Regions from separate parts of the Streptomyces sp. NPDC102490 genome, predicted to be linked through region 3. Evidence: riboswitches for the same ligand, from Rfam matches in the RefSeq annotation. Region 3 holds a riboswitch; each other region holds the start of a gene.
What was found. A riboswitch is a leader RNA that binds a small molecule or an ion and turns the genes downstream of it on or off. The one in region 3 is predicted to bind thiamine pyrophosphate.
Positions count from the first base shown of each region.

Region 1 (4,129 bases), on a different contig from region 3:
GTCGAGGACACCGAGCGAACCGATGATGACCCCGGCGAGCAGCAGACCGCTCATGTCGATCGACGGGTACAGGCCGTGGATGAGGCCGGTGTTGTCGTCCGTGTTGCCGGTGAGCGCGGCCCAACCGATGAAGATCGACCCGAGCACACCGATCAGCAACAGTGAGATCAAGGTGCCGAGCACCGCCACGGACGTGCGGGCCGACAGCCCGTGGCACAGGTACAACGCGATCAGCATGATGGCGCTGGACCCGATTACCGCCACGACCAGGGGGTTCGATCCTTGCAGGATGGCGGGCAGGATGAAGAAGTTCAGCAGCAGGAAGCTGATGGCCAGCGAGACCAGCGCCATGAGGCCGCGCAGCCGTCCGACGACCACGACGGCGAGGGCGAAGATGCCCGCGAGCAGGGACAGCGGGAGCCGGCGGTTGATGTCGGTCACCGAGTACTGCAGGTCCTTGGGCGCGGAGGGCTCGTAGGCGACCACTACCTCCTGACCCTCGTGCAACTGCCGTGACTGGTCCGGCTGCACGATCTCCTCGAACGTCCGGCCCTTGTCGTCGCCGGTGTCCACCCGGATGGTCGCCCGCTTGCACTCGCCCTTCGCCTGCTGCACCGCGGAGGAGCCCTCGGCGGTGGACGTGTCGCCGGTCGGGGTGCCACCCGAGGCGTTGACGGACTGGCAGCTCAGCTCGACCACCTTGGTGACGGTGGCCTGCTGGGTCTGGCGGTCGAAGCCGACTCCGGTGCGCTCGTGCGACGGTGCGCCGCCCGGCCACAGCACCGCGAGTCCGACCAGCACGGCCGCGCCGAAGGGGATCAGGATCGCGGCGATGACCTTCCGCAGATGCCGGGACACGGGAGCCGCAGGTCCGTGGGCGTGCGTGTGCCCGTGACCAGCCCCAGGTCTGCCGTCGCTCGCGCCGTGAGCGACGACGGGGGCGTGGTCGGCTGCCCGGCCGTCGCCCTCTTCGGCGTTCGGTCCGCGGCGGGGCCGACGCGGCGGGAAGGAGGGATGCTGCGGTGTGGTCACCGCCCGATCATCGCAAGAACAAGGGGGGCCCTCTGTTCACCGCGCCCGAATGGGCGTTAGCGTGGAGGCACCTTTGTACACGCGGGAGCTCGGAGCACCGGGCTGAGAGGGCGCTGACCTCCGTCCCAGCGATGTTTCACGGGAAACGTCATCGAAGTCGAGTGACGTATCCCACGAAGCGCCGCCGGACGGAAGCCGCTGCGTCGACCGCCGAACCTGTTACCGGGTAATGCCGGCGTAGGGAGTAGGTCTCATGACCATCAAGGACGCACGCACGCCTGCCTCCGCACAGAATTCCGCACAGAACTCCACGCAGGACTCCGCCCAGGAGGACACCGCGGAGACCACGGAGGCCGGGAAGTCCATCGGCTGGCACAAGGCGTACGTCGAGGGCTCGCGCCCCGATCTGCGGGTGCCGGTCCGTCAGGTGCACCTCACCAACGGGCAGTCGGTCACGCTGTACGACACCTCGGGCCCGTACACCGATCCGCTCGTCGACACCGACGTCCGCAGGGGCCTCGCCCCGCTGCGGGAGAACTGGATCATCGCCCGCGGTGACACCGAGGAGTACGCGGGCCGTCCCGCCCGCCCCGAGGACGACGGAATCAAGCACACCGCGCCGCGCGGCGGCCTGCGCAACCTCGACGCCGTCTTCCCCGGCCGGCCGCGTCAGCCCCGCCGGGGCCGGGACGGCACCGCGGTGACGCAGCTCGCGTACGCACGCCGGGGCGAGGTCACGCCGGAGATGGAGTACGTGGCCGTCCGGGAGAACGTCTCGCCGGACGTGGTCCGCGAGGAGATCGCCGCGGGCCGGGCCGTGCTGCCCGCCAACGTCAACCACCCCGAGATCGAGCCGATGATCATCGGCAAGCGGTTCCTGGTGAAGGTCAACGCCAACATCGGCAACTCGGCGGTGACGTCCTCCATCGAGGAGGAGGTCGACAAGATGACCTGGGCGACCCGGTGGGGCGCCGACACGGTCATGGACCTCTCCACCGGCCGCAACATCCACACCACCCGCGAGTGGGTGCTGCGCAACTCCCCCGTTCCCATCGGGACCGTGCCGCTCTACCAGGCGCTGGAGAAGGTCGACGGCCGGGCCGAGGAGCTGACCTGGGAGATCTACAAGGACACCGTGATCGAACAGGCCGAGCAGGGGGTGGACTACATGACGGTCCACGCCGGCGTGCGCCTGCCGTACGTACCGCTGACCGCGAACCGCAAGACCGGCATCGTCTCGCGCGGCGGTTCGATCATGGCGGCGTGGTGCCTGGCGCACCACAAGGAGTCGTTCCTCTACGAGAACTTCGAGGAACTCTGCGAGATCCTCGCCGCCTACGACGTCACGTACTCCCTCGGCGACGGCCTGCGCCCGGGGTCGATCGCGGACGCCAACGACGAGGCGCAGTTCGCCGAGTTGCGCACCCTCGGGGAACTCAACCGGATCGCCAAGCGTTTCAACGTACAGACCATGATCGAGGGCCCGGGACATGTCCCGATGCACAAGATCAAGGAGAACATCGACCTTCAGCAGGAGATCTGCGATGAAGCTCCGTTCTATACGCTCGGCCCGCTGACGACGGACGTCGCGCCGGCGTACGACCACATCACCTCCGGCATCGGTGCCGCGATGATCGCCTGGTGGGGCACGGCCATGCTCTGCTACGTCACGCCCAAGGAGCATCTGGGCCTGCCCAACCGTGACGACGTCAAGACCGGCGTCATCACCTACAAGATCGCCGCCCATGCCGCCGACCTCGCCAAGGGTCACCCGGGTGCGCAGGAGTGGGACGACGCGCTGTCGGACGCCCGGTTCGAGTTCCGGTGGGAGGACCAGTTCAACCTGGCCCTCGACCCGGACACGGCACGGGAGTTCCACGACGAGACCCTGCCGGCCGAGCCCGCCAAGACGGCCCACTTCTGCTCGATGTGCGGGCCGAAGTTCTGCTCGATGAAGATCTCGCAGGACATCCGCCGGCAGCACGGGGGCAGCCAGGGCGAGATCGAGGAGGGCATGGCGCAGAAGTCGAAGGAGTTCGCGGCGGCGGGCAACCGCGTGTACCTGCCGATCGCGGACTGAGCGCACCGGCGCGGGAGGGGGACAGGCCGCAGGGCCGCCCCTCTCCCCGTCGAGGGGTCCGTCTCGGCAGACTGGAGGCATGACAGCCACCTCCCTGAGCAAGGGTGCCAACGTCGCCGTCGACTCCCCCGCGGTGCGCGCCGAACTCGTGTGGTCCGCCGGGCCGGGCGTGCCCGAGGTCGACGCCTCGGCGTTGCTGCTCACCTCGGCCGGACGGGTGCGGGACGACGGGGACTTCGTCTTCTACAACCAGCCCCGCCATGTCTCCGGCGCGGTGAGCCACCTGGGCAAGAGAGTCGTCCCCGGCGCCGGTTCCGGCGCAGGCGCGGGCGTCACGACCGACGCCGTCGAGGTGGAGCTGCGGTCGGTCGAGCCGGCGGTCGAGCGCATCGTCCTGTGCGCCTCGGCGGACGGCGGTGCCTTCGGCCGGGTTCCGGGGCTGTCGCTGCGGTTGCTGGACGCCGCGACCGGCACCGAACTGGCCCGGTTCGACATCACGGCCGGGACGGAGACCGCACTGGTCGGCGGCGAGTTGTACCGACGCCAGGGGATGTGGAAGTTCCGCGCGGTCGGACAGGGGTACGCCTCCGGGCTCGCGGGGCTGGCGACCGACTTCGGCATCACCGTGGACGACGACGCTCCCCCGCCGACGACCCCGCCCCAGGTCACCGCCCCGCCGACGGCCGCCCCGGCGCCCCCGCCGACGGCTCCCCCGGCGCCCACCCCACCGTCGGCGCCCGTACCGCCACCGGTCCCGGCGGCGCCCGCCACCGGGCCCCGTTTCACCAAGGGCGAGGACCGCCTGCCCGTGGACATGCGCAAGCGGCTGTCCCTGCGCAAGGAGCAGGTCGCGGTCAGCCTGAGCAAGCACGGGGCGGCCGGGGTCACCGCGCGCGTCCTGCTCGTACTGGACGCCTCCGGGTCCATGTCCTTCCTCTACTCCAAGGGCGTCGTCGCGGACGTCGTGGAGCGGATGGCCGCCGTCGCCGCGCAGTTGGACGACGACGGGGAGATGCA
Region 1 covers NZ_JBIWJU010000002.1:178,053-182,181, reverse strand. The annotation lists gene ACIRGB_RS04285 (YibE/F family protein) at 1-1,032, opposite strand, end outside; TPP riboswitch at 1,104-1,293, shown strand; gene thiC (phosphomethylpyrimidine synthase ThiC) at 1,286-3,112, shown strand; gene ACIRGB_RS04275 (VWA domain-containing protein) at 3,192-4,129, shown strand, end outside.
Region 1: linked by a shared signal. The riboswitch ahead of thiC (phosphomethylpyrimidine synthase ThiC) and the one ahead of ACIRGB_RS29700 (thiamine ABC transporter substrate binding subunit) in region 3 are both predicted to bind thiamine pyrophosphate.

Region 2 (4,129 bases), on a different contig from region 3:
GCCGCCGGCGAGCACGGCCTCCAGGAACTCGGGCAGGTCGCCCTGGCTCCGGCGGGCGTCCGTGCACAGGTAGAGCCGGGCGTCGGCGAGCCGGGCGCGGGCGGTGGTGGTGGCGGGCATGCGGGTGTCCCCCGGGTCGGGTGGCGCGGGCCCGTGACGGGCCGCGCGAGGGTGGCGTACGGGCACGGAAGCCCGGCGTGCGTGGCCCGCACGCCGAGCGGGGTGGCGGAGCGGCGAGGCGGCCGGTCAGACGGCGAGCGCCTGGGCGCGGCGCTTCACCTCCGTACCGCGATTCTCACTCAGGGCCTGGGCGGGGGTGCCGGGCAGGCTCGGGTCGGGCGTGAAGAGCCACTCCAGCATCTCCTCGGCCGTGAAGCCGTCGTCCCGCAGCAGCGTCAGGGTCCCGACCAGGCCCTTGACGACCTTGTCCTCGTCGATGAAGGCCGCGGGGATGTGCAGTGCGCGGTTCTCACCGCGGCGGACGGCGATGAGCTGGCCTTCCCTGATCAGCTGGCGCACCCGGGTCACCTCGACACCGAGCATCTCGGCGATGTCGGGAACGGTGAGCCAGGCGGGCACGAGAGCATCAATCTTTGCGTCAATCTCGGTCACGCCTCCAGCCTGCCACCTGGCACTGACAGTGGGAAACCCGGCTACGCCGTGGCCGTCGCCGCCTTCAGCGGCTTCGCCGGGTCGGCCAGCAGGTCCGGGTCCATCGGCGTACCCGCCTGGATCAGGCGCTTGCCCTGCGCCAGGTCGCGGGGGCGGCCCACAGCAAGCAGGGCGACCAGGCGGCCCTCGCGCAACCAGCAGACCGTCCACGCCTCACTCGCCGGGTCGCCGCGCCACACGGTGGTGTCGGCGGCCGTGTGGTGACCGGCGTACTGGACGAAGCGGCCGAACTGCTCGGACCAGAAGTACGGCACCGGGTCGTAGGGCGCCGGGGCCTCGCCGACCGGGGCGCCGACGATGTCGGCGGCGACCGTGCGCGGGCCCTGGAGGGCGTTGTCCCAGTGGTGCACCAGGAGCCGCTCGCCGTAGCGGGCGGACGGGAAGGAGGCGCAGTCGCCGACCGCGTGGACGTCCGGCGCGGAGGTGCGCAGGCGGTCGTCGGCCAGGACCTCGCCGTGCGCGCCGAGGGCGATGCCGGAACCGGCCAGCCAGCCGGTGGCGGGGCGGGCGCCGATGCCGACGACGACGGCGTCGGCGGCCAGCCGGGTGCCGTCGTCGAGGACGACCCGCCCGGACTCACCGGGGCCGCCGGGCTCGACGCGCTCCACGCGCGCGCGGGTGCGCAGTTCCGCGCCCGCGTCGGCGTACCAGGCGGTCATCGGCGCGGCGACCTCGGCGGGCAGCGCGTCGGCCAGCGGCCGGTCGGCGGCCTCCACCACGGTCACCGCGCAGCCCGCCTCGCGCGCGGCGGTGGCGAACTCGGCGCCGATCCAGCCCGCGCCGACCACCACGATGGCGTGCTGCCGGGCGAGCACCGGCCGCAGCCGTGCGGCGTCGTCCAGGGTGCGCAGCAGGTGCACGCCGGGCACCCCCTCGGCGCCCGGGAGGCGGACCGGTTCGGCGCCGGTCGCCAGGACGAGGGCGTCGTACGGCACGGGCCCCTCGGAGGTGTCCAGGAGGTGCTCGCCGGGGCGGACGCCCAGGGCCTCGCAGCCCAGCCGCAGGGTGATGCCGAGCGCCTCGAAGTCGACGTCGAAGGCGGAGCCCTCCGCGGTGCCGAGCAGGACGGCCTTGGACAGCGGGGGGCGGTCGTACGGCTGGTGCGGCTCCGCGCCGATCAGGGTCACCGGTCCGGTGAAGCCCTGTTCGCGCAGGGCGACCGCGGTCTGCACGCCCGCCATCCCGGCGCCCACGACGACCGCGCGCCGCTCCCCGTCCGCCGCCGGTCCCTGTCCCCGCTCCCGCGTCTGCTCGCTCACCTGATCACCATAGACACCCCGCGATTCGCCGGTCAGTGCCCGTGCGCGGTGAGCTGCTCCACCACGCTGGTTCCGCTGCCCGGCTGCGACTCCCACTCCCAGCTCTCGTCCAGCCGCACGCGCCCGTCCGGCAGTTCGACGACGGTGGACACGCAGTGCCCCGACGACGTGCTGCCGTCGGTCTTGAGCTGCACGTACCGGAAGTCCAGGCGGTCGCCCTCCCTGGTGCCCACCAGGTGCCCGCGGACGACGTCACCGCCCGCGTACTCGGCCCACACGGCGCCGTCCCGCTCGTGGTAGGTGAACCGGGTCCGGGTGCCCACCTGGCCGGGCGCCTGGTCGGCGACGGGGGCGAGGACGAGACCGTCGAGTGAACGCGCCACGGATGGAGGCTCCCTTACACGTGCGTTGGGCTGCGGGCTAGGGTGGCCAACGTAAGGCACTCGCGGGAGCCCGGACGCACCGGGCTGAGAGGGAGGCTGGCGGCCTCCGACCGTACGAACCTGATCCGGGTCATGCCGGCGAAGGGAGGGGCTGGACGCCCATGTCGTCTCCACCGCACACGTCTCGTATGCCTTGTACGTCACGTACCCCCGACGTCCTCGTCGTCGGAGGCGGGATCATCGGGCTCGTCACCGCCTGGCGGGCCGCGCAGCGCGGGCTGGTCACGGCCCTCGTGGACCCCGAGCCGGGCGGCGGGGCGGCCCAGGTGGCGGCCGGGATGCTGGCCGCCGTCACGGAGCTGCACTACGGCGAGGAGACGCTGCTCGCGCTGAACCTCGCCTCGGCCCGCCGTTACCCCGAGTTCGCGGCCGAGCTGACCGAGCTGACCGGCCACGACCTCGGTTACCGCCGCTGCGGCACGCTCGCCGTCGCGCTGGACGCCGACGACCGCGCCCACCTGCGCGAACTGCACGCGCTCCAGCAGCGCTCCGGACTGGAGTCCGAGTGGCTGTCGGGGCGCGAGTGCCGACGCCTGGAGCCGATGCTCGCGCCGGGCGTGCGCGGGGGCCTGCGGGTGGACGGCGACCACCAGATCGACCCCCGCCGACTCGCCCGCGCGCTGGTGGCCGCCTGCGCACACGCGGGCGTGGTCTTCCACCGGGCGTGGGCCGAGCGGCTCACCGTCGGCCCCGGGGACCGTGCCACCGGCGTCGTCACCACCGACGGCACCGCGCTGGAGGCCGGGCGGGTGGTGCTGGCCGGGGGCAGCCTGAGCGGGCGGCTCCCGGGTGTGCCGGAGGCCGTACTGCCGCCGGTGCGGCCCGTGAAGGGGCAGGTTCTGCGGCTGACCATGCCGGGGACGCCGGGGCCGCTGCTGAACCGCACCGTGCGTGCCGTGGTGCGCGGCAACCACGTCTACCTGGTGCCCCGGGAGAGCGGTGAGCTGGTCGTCGGCGCCACCAGCGAGGAGCTGGGCTGGGACACGAGGGTCACCGCGGGCGGCGTCTACGAGCTGCTGCGCGACGCCCACGAGCTGGTCCCCGGCATCACGGAGCTGCCCCTGACGGAGACCCGCGCGGGTCTGCGCCCCGGCTCCCCGGACAACGCCCCGCTGCTCGGCCCGACCGCGCTGGACGGCCTGCTGCTGGCCACCGGTCACTACCGCAACGGCGTCCTGCTCACCCCCGTCACCGGCGACGTCATGGCGGACGCCCTGACCGGCGGGGAACTGCCGGAGGAGGCCCGTCCCTTCAGCCCCCGGCGCTTCAGCGCCGCCCCCGCCCTCTCGGAGCAGCCCGCATGAACATCTCCGTCAACGGCGAGCCGCGCGAGGTGGCTCCGGGCACCGCCCTGGACACGCTGGTGGGCACGCTCACCCTGGCGCCGTCCGGAGTGGCCGCCGCCCTGAACGAGACCGTCGTCCCGCGCGCGCGGTGGTCCGCCACCGCGCTGTCCGAGGGCGACCGCGTCGAGGTCCTCACCGCCGTCCAAGGAGGCTGACCATGGCCGACGATCCCTTCGTCCTCGGCGGCACGACGTACGCGTCCCGCCTGATCATGGGTACGGGCGGAGCGCCCAGCCTGGACGTGCTGGAGCGCGCGCTGGTGGCCTCCGGCACGGAGCTGACGACCGTCGCGATGCGGCGGGTGAACGCCTCGGTGCACGGGTCGGTGCTGTCCGTGCTGGAGCGGCTCGGCATCCGGGTGCTGCCGAACACGGCCGGCTGCTTCACCGCCGGGGAGGCGGTGCTCACC
Region 2 covers NZ_JBIWJU010000010.1:50,077-54,205, reverse strand. The annotation lists gene thiE (thiamine phosphate synthase) at 1-120, opposite strand, end outside; gene ACIRGB_RS23395 (Rv2175c family DNA-binding protein) at 247-612, opposite strand; gene ACIRGB_RS23390 (NAD(P)/FAD-dependent oxidoreductase) at 654-1,931, opposite strand; gene ACIRGB_RS23385 (hypothetical protein) at 1,964-2,314, opposite strand; TPP riboswitch at 2,367-2,478, shown strand; gene thiO (glycine oxidase ThiO) at 2,476-3,678, shown strand; gene thiS (sulfur carrier protein ThiS) at 3,675-3,875, shown strand; gene ACIRGB_RS23370 (thiazole synthase) at 3,878-4,129, shown strand, end outside.
Region 2: linked by a shared signal. The riboswitch ahead of thiO (glycine oxidase ThiO) and the one ahead of ACIRGB_RS29700 (thiamine ABC transporter substrate binding subunit) in region 3 are both predicted to bind thiamine pyrophosphate.

Region 3 (4,129 bases):
GGTGCGGACGACGACGGCGTAGTTGAAGAAGACGTGCGCGAGCAGGATCGCCCACACCGTGGTGTCCAGGCGCACGCCCCACAACTCGTCCAGCAGCCCGCCGCGCCCCACCAGTGCCAGGAACGCCGTACCGACGACGACCGTCGGCAGCACGAAGGGCACGGTCACCGCGGCCCGCAGGACCTGCTTGCCGGGGAAGTCGAAGCGGGCGAAGACGTACGCGCCGGGCAGCGCGATCAGCAGGGTGAGCGCGGTGGACGCCAGTGCCTGCCAGGTGGTGAACCACAGCACGTGCCGCACGTCGGACTGCGCGAGCACGTCCCCGATCCGCCCGAGCCGCCAGACCCCGTCGACCTCCAGGCCGCGCGCGACGATGGCGGCAACGGGGTAGGCGAAGAACACCGCGAAGAACGCGACGGGCACGGCCATGAGGCCGAGCCGGGCAGCGCTCCCCCGCACGGTCCGCGCCCGCGCCGCCGCCCGCTTGCCTCCGTGACTCACTTCAGTACGAGCGAGGTCCACGACTTGACCCACTGGTCGCGGTGGTCGGCGATCTTCGCCGGGTCGAGGGTCTGCGGGTCCTTCGCCTGCGGCCCGGACTTCGAGAACACCTCGGGAACCCGCGCGCCCTCCCGCACCGGGTAGACGAACATGTTGAGCGGCATGTCCTCCTGAAAGGTCTTGCTCAGCAGGAAGTCGAGGAGCGCCTTGCCGCCCTCGGTGTTCTTCGCGTTGCTGAGCAGGCCCGCGTACTCGACCTGCCGGAAGCAGGTGCCCTCGGCGACGCCCGTGGGGGCGGTGGCCGGCTGCGGGTCGGCGTAGACGACCTCGGCGGGCGGGGAGGAGGCGTAGGACACGACGAGCGGACGGTCGCCCTTGGCCTTCTTGCCGCCGGCCGAGCCGGAGAACTCCTCGTTGTACGCCTGCTCCCAGCTGTCGACGACCTTGACGCCGTTCGCCTTGAGCTTCTTCCAGTAACCCTCCCAGCCATCGTCGCCGTACTTGGCGGCGGTACCGAGCAGGAAGCCGAGGCCCGGCGAGGAACTGCCCGCGTTCTCGGTGACGAGGAGGTCCTTGTACGCGGGCTCGGCCAGGTCGTCGAAGGACGTGGGCGGGGTCAGCCCGTGCCGGTCGAAGTACGCCTTGTCGTAGTTGACGCAGATGTCGCCGGTGTCGACCGGAGTGACCCGGTGCTTGTCCTGGTCGGCGCGGTACTCGGGCCGGACCCGGTCCGAGCCCTTGGCCTCGTACGGCTGGAACAGGCCGTTGTCGAGGGCGCGGGACAGCAGGGTGTTGTCGACGCCGAAGAAGACATCGCCCTGCGGGTTGTCCTTGGTGAGGATGGCCTTGTTGACGGCCTGCCCGGCGTCGCCGTCCTCCAGGACCCTGACCTTGTAGCCCGACTCCTTCTCGAAGGCGGCGACGACGTCCTTGGACGCGGCCCACGAGTCGTGGCTGACCAGGGTCACGGTCTTGCCGCCGGAGCCGCTGCCGCCGGTGTCGTCGGACGACGATCCGCAGGCGGCCAGGGTGCCGACCATGCCGAGGCCGACGGCCAGGACGCTGACCTTCTTGGTGATGCTCACTGGATTCCTCCTGGGTGACCAGGAGAAGACGCGGCCCCGCCCGGAACCCTGGCGAGGGCCCCGGGCAGGGCGCAACAGCTCGAGTGGTGACCGATCTCCCTACCCAGAATGACCTGGGCCAGGTTCGGAGGGTCTGCGGCCGGTGCCGCACTCTCAGCGCTGTGGCGCTCCCCTGTCGGAATATGAAGATGTGACTGTGCTGACGGACTTCCGCCGGTCAGGTTACCGCTCGCTCGCGGCGAGCTGACCACACGCCCCGTCGATCTCCTGCCCACGGGTGTCCCGGATCGTCACCGGCACACCGTGCGCCGCGATCGCCTCGACGAACGCCTTCTCGTCCTCGGGCCGGGACGCGGTCCACTTGGAGCCGGGCGTGGGGTTGAGCGGAATGAGGTTGACGTGCACGGGCCTGCCCTTGAGCAGCCGCCCGAGCCGGTCACCGCGCCACGCCTGGTCGTTGATGTCCCGGATCAGCGCGTACTCGATGGACAGCCGGCGCCCGGACTTCGCCGCGTACTCGAACCCGGCGTCCAGCACCTCGCGCACCTTCCACCGCGTGTTGACGGGGACGAGGGTGTCGCGCAGCTCGTCGTCGGGGGCGTGCAGCGAGATGGCGAGACGGCACTTGAAGCCCTCACCGGTGAAGCGGTGGATCGCGGGGACGAGACCGACCGTGGAGAGCGTGATCCCGCGCTGCGAGAGCCCCAGTCCGTCGGGCTCGGGGTCGGTGAGCCGGCGGATGGCGCCCACGACCCGGTTGTAGTTGGCGAGGGGCTCGCCCATGCCCATGAACACGATGTTGCTGAGCCGCGCGGGGCCGCCGGGGACCTCGCCGTCCCTGAGCGCCCGCATGCCGTCCACGATCTGGTGCACGATCTCGGCGGTCGACAGGTTCCGGTCCAGGCCGGCCTGGCCGGTGGCGCAGAACGGGCAGTTCATGCCGCAGCCGGCCTGGGAGCTGATGCACATGGTCACCCGGTCCGGGTAGCGCATGAGCACGGACTCGACCAGCGTCCCGTCGAACAGCTTCCACAGCGTCTTGCGCGTGGTCCCCTGGTCGGTCGACAGGTGCCGCACGACCGTCATCAGCTCGGGCAGCAACGCCTCCCGCAGCCCCTCGCGCGAACCGGCGGGGATGTCGGTCCACTGCTCGGGGGCGTGCGCGTACCGCGCGAAGTAGTGCTGCGAGAGCTGCTTCGCACGGAACGGCTTCTCACCGATCGCGGCGACCGCCTCCTTGCGCTCGGCAGGCGTGAGATCGGCAAGGTGCCGCGGCGGCTTCTTGACTCCGCGCGGCACGACGAATGTGAGTTCTCCGGGATTTGGCATGGCTGTACCAGTGTCGCAGATCGACTCCGGGGGCCCAGGCCGGTGCGGGGTGGGGGTGGTCACCCGTGGGTGCCGACTATCAGCGTTGGCGGGCCTCGGACGGCCCGGGGACGGCCCAGAACTCAGTCAGCCAAGGCCACCGTTCCCTGTAGGGCCACGTAAAGGTGCGGTCTGGTTCGAGGTGGGCGTCTCCCCAGTGGATGGCATGGATGCCGTTTTCGACGTCGGCCGTGAAGAACACGCAGACCAGCCTGGTGGAAGCTCCCAGATCCTCGAACGCCTCGTGTAGCCCCAGGTACTCCTCGGTCGCCAGGCCCTCATCTACGTCGAACAGGCCTTCTGGAGGCTGCGGCCAGTGTGCCCGGAACAGCCGGTGCCGGGTGGGCGAAGCGTTGGCCGGCAGGCGAACTCGATCCAGGGGCCTCGGCCTGTCCGCGTACCGGAACGGAAAGAGCGCGTAATCGTTGATGACCGCATACTCGTACCCGCGCACGTCTCGTACGGCCTCTCCCAGCTGCCGCGCCGTCTCCGCCAGGTTCTCGCGCACCACCCCTGCAAGGGTGAGACCGTACGGACTGCGCTTCTTCAGACCCGCTGCGAGGTGCGCGGCATGAGCCTTCCCGTGAGCGTTGGCGAGTTGCACCGGAACCGCAGCAGCAAGCGCACCGGCCTGTTGCCCAAACCGCTCGACGGCCCAGGCCGACGGCCGCACCGGAAAGCCACCCAACGCCGACATGCAGTGCTCCCCTCCCCCACGTCACGCCTCTGAACTGTGTGACAGGTACACGAAGAACGCACAAGGGGGCAATCTAGCCAGGGTGGGGGACGGAAACCCCTTCGACCGGGCAGCACACGCTGCTTGACACTTACCGCAGGGCCTGCCAGGTATCCGCGTAGACCGCAGGCGAGTTGTGGAACGTCTTTCAGTTCTGCCACTGAGTAGGCCCACATCCAGTATCGTTATCTCGACCGTGAGCCAGGGGGAAACGAGTCAGACATGGACATCCAAATCGGTTTGACTTTCTGCCGCTTCTACGAATCAATCACACCCCCCGACTCATATTTACAGTTCGCAATGAGTCGCGTGCGCGAATTCGCCACACACATGTCCCAGTCTTCTCGCGCAAACACACCGAAATACACATTCTCGGGTTACCGTCTGATGGGCTCATACGCAAGAGGGACGGCAATTCGGCAAGGCAGCGATGTCGACG
Region 3 covers NZ_JBIWJU010000014.1:100,453-104,581, forward strand. The annotation lists gene ACIRGB_RS29695 (ABC transporter permease) at 1-522, opposite strand, end outside; gene ACIRGB_RS29700 (thiamine ABC transporter substrate binding subunit) at 498-1,586, opposite strand; TPP riboswitch at 1,665-1,770, opposite strand; gene rlmN (23S rRNA (adenine(2503)-C(2))-methyltransferase RlmN) at 1,809-2,915, opposite strand; gene ACIRGB_RS29710 (hypothetical protein) at 2,995-3,651, opposite strand; gene ACIRGB_RS29715 (nucleotidyltransferase domain-containing protein) at 3,913-4,129, shown strand, end outside.